DNA from 2 places in the Staphylococcus saccharolyticus genome. Region 2 is predicted to be linked to the other one. Evidence: riboswitches for the same ligand, from Rfam matches in the RefSeq annotation. Region 2 holds a riboswitch; the other holds the start of a gene.
What was found. A riboswitch is a leader RNA that binds a small molecule or an ion and turns the genes downstream of it on or off. The one in region 2 is predicted to bind thiamine pyrophosphate.

Region 1: another riboswitch for thiamine pyrophosphate. It lies ahead of DYE57_RS00835 (ABC transporter substrate-binding protein); the one in region 2 lies ahead of tenA (thiaminase II).

What each region holds. Positions count from the first base shown of each region.
Region 1 covers NZ_UHDZ01000001.1:207,161-212,146, forward strand. The annotation lists partial or broken gene DYE57_RS00820 (HoxN/HupN/NixA family nickel/cobalt transporter) at 1-2, opposite strand, end outside; partial or broken gene DYE57_RS00825 (zinc ribbon domain-containing protein) at 228-447, shown strand; gene rarD (EamA family transporter RarD) at 637-1,539, shown strand; partial or broken gene DYE57_RS00835 (ABC transporter substrate-binding protein) at 1,652-2,558, opposite strand; TPP riboswitch at 2,616-2,717, opposite strand; gene DYE57_RS00840 (anion permease) at 2,862-4,280, opposite strand; partial or broken gene lpdA (dihydrolipoyl dehydrogenase) at 4,603-4,986, shown strand, end outside.
Region 2 covers NZ_UHDZ01000001.1:813,136-818,121, reverse strand. The annotation lists gene thiE (thiamine phosphate synthase) at 1-456, opposite strand, end outside; gene thiM (hydroxyethylthiazole kinase) at 460-1,248, opposite strand; gene thiD (bifunctional hydroxymethylpyrimidine kinase/phosphomethylpyrimidine kinase) at 1,241-2,062, opposite strand; gene tenA (thiaminase II) at 2,055-2,744, opposite strand; TPP riboswitch at 2,820-2,919, opposite strand; gene DYE57_RS03865 (transglycosylase family protein) at 3,052-3,735, opposite strand; gene DYE57_RS03860 (single-stranded DNA-binding protein) at 4,120-4,515, opposite strand; gene DYE57_RS03855 (YwpF-like family protein) at 4,705-4,986, shown strand, end outside.

The DNA of each region.
Region 1 (4,986 bases), 610 kb from region 2:
AATCAACTTAATTTACGATGTTGTTTGTGATGCACAAGTATAACCTACTTTCTTATATAATTATTCATCTTACGTCAATTGTTAGAAAAAGCGAATATTTGTAAGGAAAGGTGACAATAGTGTTGTATAAAAAATAAATAATGTACGATACAAACTTCAAAAATTTAAAATATGTTAACTATATTGAAGCGTGTTAAAATAAAAAAGTAATGAAATGAATGAAAGGAATGATTGTTTTGACTGAAGAAAAAGGGTGTGTCAAATGCGATCATACAGAAATTGAAAAGGGAACATTATCGGCAACTGGCTCAGGATTATCAAAGATGTTTGATATACAACATAATCATTTTGTTACAATCTACATGCACTAAATGCGGTTATACAGAGTTTTACAAACAAAGTAAAAATCGTACAAGTGATTTTATTGATTTATTTTTCGGTGGGTAATGATTGTACCACAGTTGAAAATAATGTACATTTCTAAATACACACTTAAAAGCTTTAATAAAGTAAAGCACAGTGCACAAACAGATTTGTGTGAATCGTTTTATTTTATTAGTAGAATTGATTACGGAACTTTTAATGAGCTGAAATAAGGCTTATTTTTTAATGACTAATAATGAGAGAGGGTTAATAATGTCTTCGGAGTATAAAAAAGGAATATTTTTAGCTTTAAGTGCATATATACTATGGGGCATTCTGCCTATATATTGGCATTTAATTGACGAAATAGGCGCTTTTGAAATTTTAGCATTTCGTATTATTTTTTCAGTTATATTTATGATTTTTGTGCTTATCATAGGTAAAAATCAAAGAAATGCCTTCTTTAGAGATATCAATCAAATAGTGTCGCACCCTATTCAGCTTATAGCTATCATAGTTGCGGGCTATGTTATTACAGTAAATTGGGGGACGTTCATTTGGGCCGTATCTAATGGTCACGTACTACAATCTAGCCTAGGTTACTACATTAACCCGCTAGTGAGTATCGTCTTGGCACTCATATTTTTAAAAGAAAGATTTAATAAATTTGAATGGTTAGCCATCATCTTTGCATTAATAGGCGTGCTTTATATGACAATAAAAATTGGGGAGTTTCCATATGTTTCACTAATATTAGCATTTTCTTTTGGAATTTATGGACTACTTAAAAAGATCGTACATATCGATGCCATCAGTAGTATCACAATCGAATGTGTAGTCACGGCACCAGCAGGACTCATTTATGTGATTTATTTATGGCAACAGCATCACATAACATTTGGATTAAATATGTCATCATTTTGGCTTCTTTTTTCAGGTGCGATTACCGCAATACCATTGATTTTATTCTCAGCAGGTGCAAAGCGAATTCCGTTATCACTCACTGGATTCATTCAATATGTAGGTCCAACAATTATGTTTGTATTAGGTATTTTTGTCTTTAAAGAGCAATTTAACGTTGATCAATTCATTACTTTTATTTTCATATGGATAGGTATTATTTTATATAGCATTTCTCAATATATTAATATTAAGAAAAATCCAATTTTTAAATAATAAATCAAACACACCTTCACATGTTTTGACGTGCACGCCATTAAGTTAGATGATCGTGAGTCCGATTTTTGGGGTGTACATCATTTAAATATAGTGAAGGTGTGTTTGATAATTTCATATATCTACTAAACAATAATTGATTAGTAAAATATAAACTAGGAGTGATAGGGACTTTGATTTCATTAACCTCTTTAAGCCATAATTGTAAATCATTGTAGTAATCAGAACTCATAGATAAATCGTTTGTAAAACATTGAGCTGTTGCTTTGATTGTGTCTTTATTTAATTGGTTTGTAACATCTGTTTGAGTAAACATAGAATAGATATCAATCGCATCTTCTAAATGATGATTGATGTAATGAGTAGCTTTTTGAGTAACTTTAATCAATCTTTTGAGTTTGCTTTCATAAGTAGCTAGCTTCTCAGGTGTTGTAATAAAAATAAGCTGACAGAAATCTGGAACATTATAGTTTTTTAATGAAAAATAATCTACGTTGAGTCCTTGACTTTTTGCTTCGAGAATTTCAAAGTTTTCAAAAACAAGTGTTGCTGCATCAGCTTTATCATTTAAAAGTGCATCGGTATGGTAAAAGCTGTTATTGACTGGTGTAAGATAACCTTTCTTAAAAGTGCCGCCGTCAGCTTCAATCATTGTTTTTGCAATGGCAGTACCATCTGGACCAGGCGCGCCAGGGTATTGAAGCCGTTTGCCAATTAAATCTTTAGGTCGTGTGATGTCTTTATCTTTGTTATACATAATGCCACCATTCGTGTGGAGATATCTGGCAAAACCAATCACATTTTGGTTATTTGCTCTATCTGAACTAAATGAATAGGTTCGGTAATCGCAATGTCCATTGTGCCATTTTCGATTTCGTCTAGTGCATCAAAGTGTTCTTTCGGTTCAATCATTTCAATTTCTAATGATTCTTCTTTAAACCATCCTTTTTCGAGACCTATGATTACGGCATATGGTCAGGATTTAAAAACCATTCTAAACCTACAGTTAATTTGTCCATAAAAAAATCCTCCAGTAACTCATTTTTTGCGCAAAAAAGTGAATTATCAAAGAAATTAGCAATTATCGTTCACTTTCCTACGCTGGTTTTAACCAACAGGTTCGAGGGTTGAAAGTAGCCTTTCTCTCAGCAAATTTAATTGCACCCCTAATGATACATTCTATTCTAATTACAGAATAACACAGATGTATTTAATAAAAAATAAAACACATAGTAAAGAAGAATATTGTAAAAAAATAAGATAACGTTTTTCAACGCCAGCCTATCATATACTCTATTAGCATTAAACCAAGCTAACTTCATTTACATCATGCCAATGAGTTTCATCCATAATGAACCAATACCAATCCAAATGATGAAGTATATGAAACCAAGAACGATGTTCATGAGCCACCAACGTTTCTGAGTGACATAACCAGCTGTATAAAGTATAGGTGCTGGACCACTACTATAGTGTGTTGTTGATGCAAGTAAGTTTCCAAAGAATCCTAGCATTAATGCACTGAACACTGGTGGTGCTCCTGCTGTAACTGCCACACCAAGTAAAGCGGCGTACATTGCGCTTATATGTGCTGTTGCACTTGCAAATAAATAATGTGAGTAGAAGTAGAATAGGATGAGTAATACTAAGACGATTGGCCAACTGAAGCCACCTAAACTTTGCGCAATTATCTTACTTAACCATGGAATAAATCCTAACTTGTTTAATTGATCAGCCATTAATACAAGTACTGAGAACCATACAAGGGTATTCCATGCGCCTGTTTCATTTAAAATATCTTTCCAACTTAATACACCTGTAAGTAATAATAATGATAAGGCGATGAAAGCAGTAAGTGTTGCATCAATATTTAAGAAACTACCAAACACCCACAGTGCCAATGCAACAATGAAGATACCAATCATAAATTTCTCTGCTCTAGACATAGAACCCATGCCTTCTAGTTGTTCTGTCGCCCATTTTTTAGCATTAGGGGTTTCTTTGACGGCAGGTGGATACACTTTATAAATAATCAATGGCACTATAATTAATGAAATTAATCCAGGCACTATCGCTGCGATAAACCAGTTCATCCAGGTAATTTGAACGTGAACGGTCTTTTCTGCTAGGCTTTGCGCAATTGGATTACCAGCCATAGCAGTTAAAAACATGGCAGCAGTGATTAAGTTACCTTGGAATTCAGTAAAGATTAAAAATGCACCCATTTTTCTTTCAGTACCATCTTTAGGTGATGAACCAAAAGATTCCGAGAGGGATTTAATGATTGGAAACATAATACCGCCTGCACGTGCCGTATTACTTGGTGTTACCGGAGCTAAAATTAGATCTACACCTACTAAAGAGTAAGCTAATCCCAACGTCTTCTTACCGAATAATTTGACAAATTGTAGCGCAATACGTCGTCCTAGCCCTGTTTTAACAAATCCTCTAGAAATGAAAAATGCCGTTGCTATGAGCCAAATACTACTATTACCAAACCCTTGAACCGCTGTTTTAGTATTAGCAACACCTATAAAAATCATGAAAGTAAAACCAACAATAGAGACGGCACCGATTGTCATTGGTTGAGTGATACATGCAATAATTGTTGAAACAAAAATTGTTAACATGTACCAAGATTGATTGTTTAAGGCATCAGGTTTAAATGGTGTTAATGCACAAATGATTAAACCTACGACGATTGGAAGAATAAATTTACTGTACTTTACCGTATGTCCCATTTCATCATCTCCCTCTTTCTCAAATTACACTTTTTTTACATCTCAATCATAGTCTTATCGTGCAAAGATGTACAGATTTTTTAAGAAGAAGGGTGATAAAGATTTACATTTATTAATAATTAAAGTTTATATGAGAAATGTTTATAAATATTTAATAAATTATAACACTCAATCGTTTGAAAATTCAAAATGTATGAAGTAAAATGAAATTAAGTGAATAAGAAAGCGCTTACAATAGTTGTTACTCTCTTATTTCTCATATTTTAGAAGTAATGTTGGGGTGCTTTAGCGATAATGTTTTATGGGAAGGAGGCATTCAGTTATGAGTGAATCGTATGATTTGATAGTGATTGGAGCGGGACCAGGAGGTTACGTGTCAGCAATTCGAGCTGCACAACTTGGGAAAAAGTAGCAGTTATTGAAAAGAATAATGCAGGTGGTACGTGCTTAAACGTTGGATGTATACCATCTAAAACATTATTAGAACATGGTCAAAAAGTTCACGATATCCATACCGCAAAGGATTGGGGAATTACAACGAAAGAATTGAATATAGATTTCTCTCAATTTGTGCAACGAAAAAACAAGTGGTCTAAACACTTACAGGTGGTGTTAAGCAATTACTAAAGAAAAACAAAGTTGCTTATATTGAAGGTGAAGCGCAAGTCACTAAAGATTTGAAAGTTCAAGTGAATCAGAACACATA
Region 2 (4,986 bases):
CAGACCTACAGGTGCACTTGCGTCCTCTTTTGAAGCTGTAACATACATTGGTCCCACACCTATATAAGTAACTTGTGATAAATCTGAATTTAAATATTCTTCTATGTTACTTACACTTAAGCCAATAATTTTATTTTCAAACTGACTTGCAAATTGCTTCACTTCTTCATCATCTTGGCCAACATGTATGCCATCTGCATTAATCTCTTTAGCCAATGCAACATCATCATTAACAATCATAGGGACATGATAACCTTTACATAGTTGCTTTAATTTTAACGCAAGTTCTTTTTTCGCTTTACCTTTTAATGAAGATGGTCCCTTCTCTCGAAATTGATACAATGTGATGCCAGCTTCTAATGCTTCTTTTAAGACTTGTTCTATACACTTGTTTTCCGGAATATCTTGTGTTCCACAAATAAAATACACCGCTAATTGTTCAGGATTAAAAGCCATTAATTAAACCTCTTCTTTTTTTAAATATTTTTCATAAGTTACGTCTTCTAATTGGTAAAGTTGATCTAATAATTCTGGTAAAAATGAACCTGGGCCATGTACATACGATGCCTTTTCAGCCAGTTCTGCTGCGATATTATATACACTTACAGCTTCAATTAAATCATCTATCGAAGGATTCGTATTTTTAAATAGAAAACTTGCAACGATACCTCCTAATAAACATCCTGCACCAGTTATCTTAGCCAAAAGTGGAGAGCCATTTGATAATTTAATCATTTGATGATTTTGAGCTATGACATCATCTTTGCCAGTAATAACGACTGCTGTATTTAGAATGTCTGAAGCCTTTTTGGCAATTTCAACTGAATCTAAAGAATTATCACTATCCGTTCCTTTCATAGTTGTTTGCGAATCCACTAATGTTAGTATCTCAGAAGCGTTACCCTTAATTACTGTAACATCTACTTCGGCTAAAAATTTTTGGCAAAACTTTTTACGATATGTTGAAGCACCAACTGCTACCGGATCAAAAACAATAGGCGTCCTTTGTTGATTGGCTATTTTAACAATTTTTAAAATATCCTCTTCATTTTCATGAGTAAGAGTGCCTATATTAATTAATAACGCGTTAGCAACTTTTGTAAACTCTTCAGCTTCTTCAGGAGCCTCACTCATTGCTGGACTAGCCCCCAAACTTAGCAAGCCATTTGCTGTAAAGTTCTTTACCACGTCATTGGTGTAACAAATAATAAGTGGATTGTCTATACGTATTTGTTCTAATTTATTCATCATCTAACCCTTCCTTTTTCATATATGCAAAATGATTTACTGGACCTCTACCATTACCAATTTCTGGTGTATATTCGATACTAAGTGAAATGAATTCTTTGGCTTTTTTAACCGCTTGGTATATTGAACGTCCTTTAGCAAGCTCTGCCGCTATAACTGCAGAAAATGTACAACCAGTACCATGTGTATGTCTTGTATCAAAGCGTTTATTTTCAAATATAAAAACATCATCTGCAGTAAATAAGAAATCTTTTGCTTTATTTAAATCAGCTGAATGTCCACCTTTGATCACAACACCTTTGCTGCCGATTTCATTTATAAAAATAGAACCAACCTGACGCATACTGTCTTCATCATTAATCGTTAAACCAGTTATTTCTTCAGCTTCAGGAATATTTGGTGTAACAACATCTGCTAATGGTAATAATGTAGATTGTAAATGATCTTTAGTGTCATCATCCATAAGTGAATCTCCACTTTTAGCTAGCATCACGGGATCTAACACATATGGAATATCTGCATGAGTGGATAAGTAATCTCGGATAAGTTCCATCGTTTCTTTTGTAGCAATCATTCCTGTTTTAATTGCTTGTGGCAATTCATCACTAAATATACTATCCAGCTGTTCTTTAACCCAAGATGTCTCTAAATTATGAATATGTTGTACACCTAACGTATTTTGAGCTACAATACTCGTTATCGTTGCCATTCCATATACTCCACAAGAGTGAAATGATTTTAAATCTGCCGTTACACCAGCTCCACCAGTTGGATCAGTACCTGCTATAGTTAAAGCAATTTTAGGTTTATTCATTTTTATCGCCTTCATATTGCCACTTTTCATCTATATAAGCCATATTAAAGAAATGACGTTCATGAATTGTACTTTGTAAAAAGTTTTCTTTAATTTCAGCTTTTTGTTTTTCAGTACAATTTACAGTTAATCTGTCCATTAACTGATTGAAAACCTCTACTAACTCATCCATCTCAGTGCTGTAAAATTTAAACCAGTTTGAAGTCACCGATTCTTTATTAAGTCTAGAGTCCTTAATCGCACGTTTACCAATTACCGCATAAACATATGGACATGAAGCCATTGCTGCAATAGTATATGCAGCATTTTCATGAACAAAGGCATTATAATACATATGTTTAATATAATGATCTCCACTTGGTGGCCAAACTTTTTTCTTAACAATTTCATTATATGACTCTTTAATGTAATCAGCTAAAAATTCATGCGCTTCAACTTCACCTTCTAACATAAATTCAATTTGTTCAACTAAGAATTTTACATCTTTCATAGTATGAACTTTAGGTATAAGTAATGCATATAAGTTTGTAAACTCTTTTAAATAAGACGCATCTGCTCTTAGGTATTGTCTAACAGCCTGCTTAGATAGCTTCCCAACTAACAAATCCTGGATAAATCCATCATTATAAATATCTTCAATAATTGGTTGTGCTGCATCCCTTAATTCTTTTGAAAATGTCATAAAAAGCCTCCTTGGATAATAAAAAAACTACTTTCCAACAATGAAAAGTAGCGCGATCAAGGCATAAAGATGCATATTTGATTATGACTACTTTCCTACGTTGGTACTAACCAAATCAGGTTTATAAGGGTCTGAATATCAACATCTCAGCCATATGGCTCCCCTAGTAGTTATATGGATTATTTATTTCACTTACCACAATAGCAAACGATTACATATAAATCAATCAAATGAAACGTATAGTAAAACTAAGCAATAAAAAACCATCTTCCTCTATTGAGAAGATGGTTAAAATTAAGATTCTAAATTAAGCAGTAACCCATTGGTTAGCACCCGCTGAGTTATATAACTTAACTGCAGCAGCATCTTGAACGCTTTCTGGAGCGTTAGCTGGTGATTGACCTTTATATTCACTTGGAGCTACTGAATCCCATGTAGATTGTAAGAATTGATATTTACCTGCTGCACCTGAAGATGGATTAATTGCATGAATGTCGCCACCTGATTCACGTTGAGCAATTTGTTGTAAATGTGAGTTAACATTTACAGATGAACCACTTGAAGCTTTGCTTGATGCAGTAGTTGATTGAGTTTGGGGTTGTTGAGTTTGCTCAGTTTGTGGAGCAGATACTTGAGTTGATGGTTGTTGTGAACTAACTTCTTGCACTGATGCTTGATTATTTGAAGGTGTTGGTTGTTCACTTACATCTTCATGTGCTGGAGTTGATTGACCAGAACCTTCATAACTCCAACTCCAGTTTGAACCATCTGATTCAAAGTGGTATGTGTAACCGTTATAGTCAAAATTGATATTATAAGCACCTTGTTGAATAGGGCTTTCATTTAATGATTGATCATTTGTTTGTGCTTTTTGAGCTAATTCTGCTTTATCTACATTTGTTGCTTCACTTGCGTGTGCGTCGTGACCAGCGTTTCCTGCTACAACGCCTAATCCTACTGCTAGTGATGATGCAATAATTGTCTTTTTCATTATTAAAAATCCTCCTAAAAGTGATTTGTTTTCTTAACTAATTTACAAATACTACTGTAACATCTGAAAAATCAGTGTAGGTTACAGAGAAATAAAAAAAACCATCACTTTTTTACACTCGAATTACATTAAAAAATTGTATAAAATTAGTATAAAACCAACCTCAAAACTGTCATAATAGTTTTTTTCTGTCTTAATTATTAAACACAATTGTAATGTAAATGAAATTTGTCAGATAATTATACAGACATTAGCTTTTTTAAAATTTAAGCGACCATTTCTTTAATAAATACTTATTAAAGCTGGTCGCATGAGTATAATTGAAAGAAAAGGATAAATTAATTTATTAAAAATAGGATGGAGTTTAAGGAAGAGTTAATTCATTTAAATATTCATAATTTCTAATTCGACTGACTGATAAGCGTTTTCGTTAAATTGATTATCAAGGGGGTTGTCGTTGTTTTTCATTTTAGGGGACATAAATTTTATAGTTTCCACGTATAATTCAGTTACAAAATGCGTCTGTCCTTCTTTTTCATATTTTCTAGAACGCATTTGACCAGTTATACCTACGAGTGTGCCTTGAGATGTGTACTTTTCAATGTTAGTGGCAGTTTTACCAAAAGCTTTACATATTAAATAATCACTTGATATTTCATTATTTTCATCTTTATAATTTCTTTCAGTGGCGACGCAAAATGTCGCTACTTTACTTTCCTCCTTCTCATAAATTTGTGCATCTTTAGTTAGTCTACCAACTATTACGATTTTATTTAGCATATGTCACCTCCTTCTTGTAATACATCATAAGCAAGCATATATAGTTTGGTCAAAGTGACAATTGTTTTAAAATAGATAGCTATTTATAGTTAATTTTTGATATATTTAAAGAAAAAAGTTAATTACTGAACTAATATGTGCTAATCATTTGATTTATTGTATATAAAAAAACATTTGGGATGTGAAAAGATGAAAACGTTCAAAGCGGTACGATTTCAGATTGTAAATGACCATGGTGGTGTGTCTGAATATGCAATCGAGGATGGTGTTATCATAAATAAAGAAAGCAGTGGCACTGGCTGGCTGTTGGAAATAGTCATTTCAAATGAACATTATGAAACATTTAAAAATTATATGGACCAAGAAAAGCTTTTAGATATTAGAGTAGTTATTACAAGAACTGCAAATGATCCTGCTTTATTTGATGCAACTGTTAAAAACGTTAATACATTTAAATATACTATGTCAGTC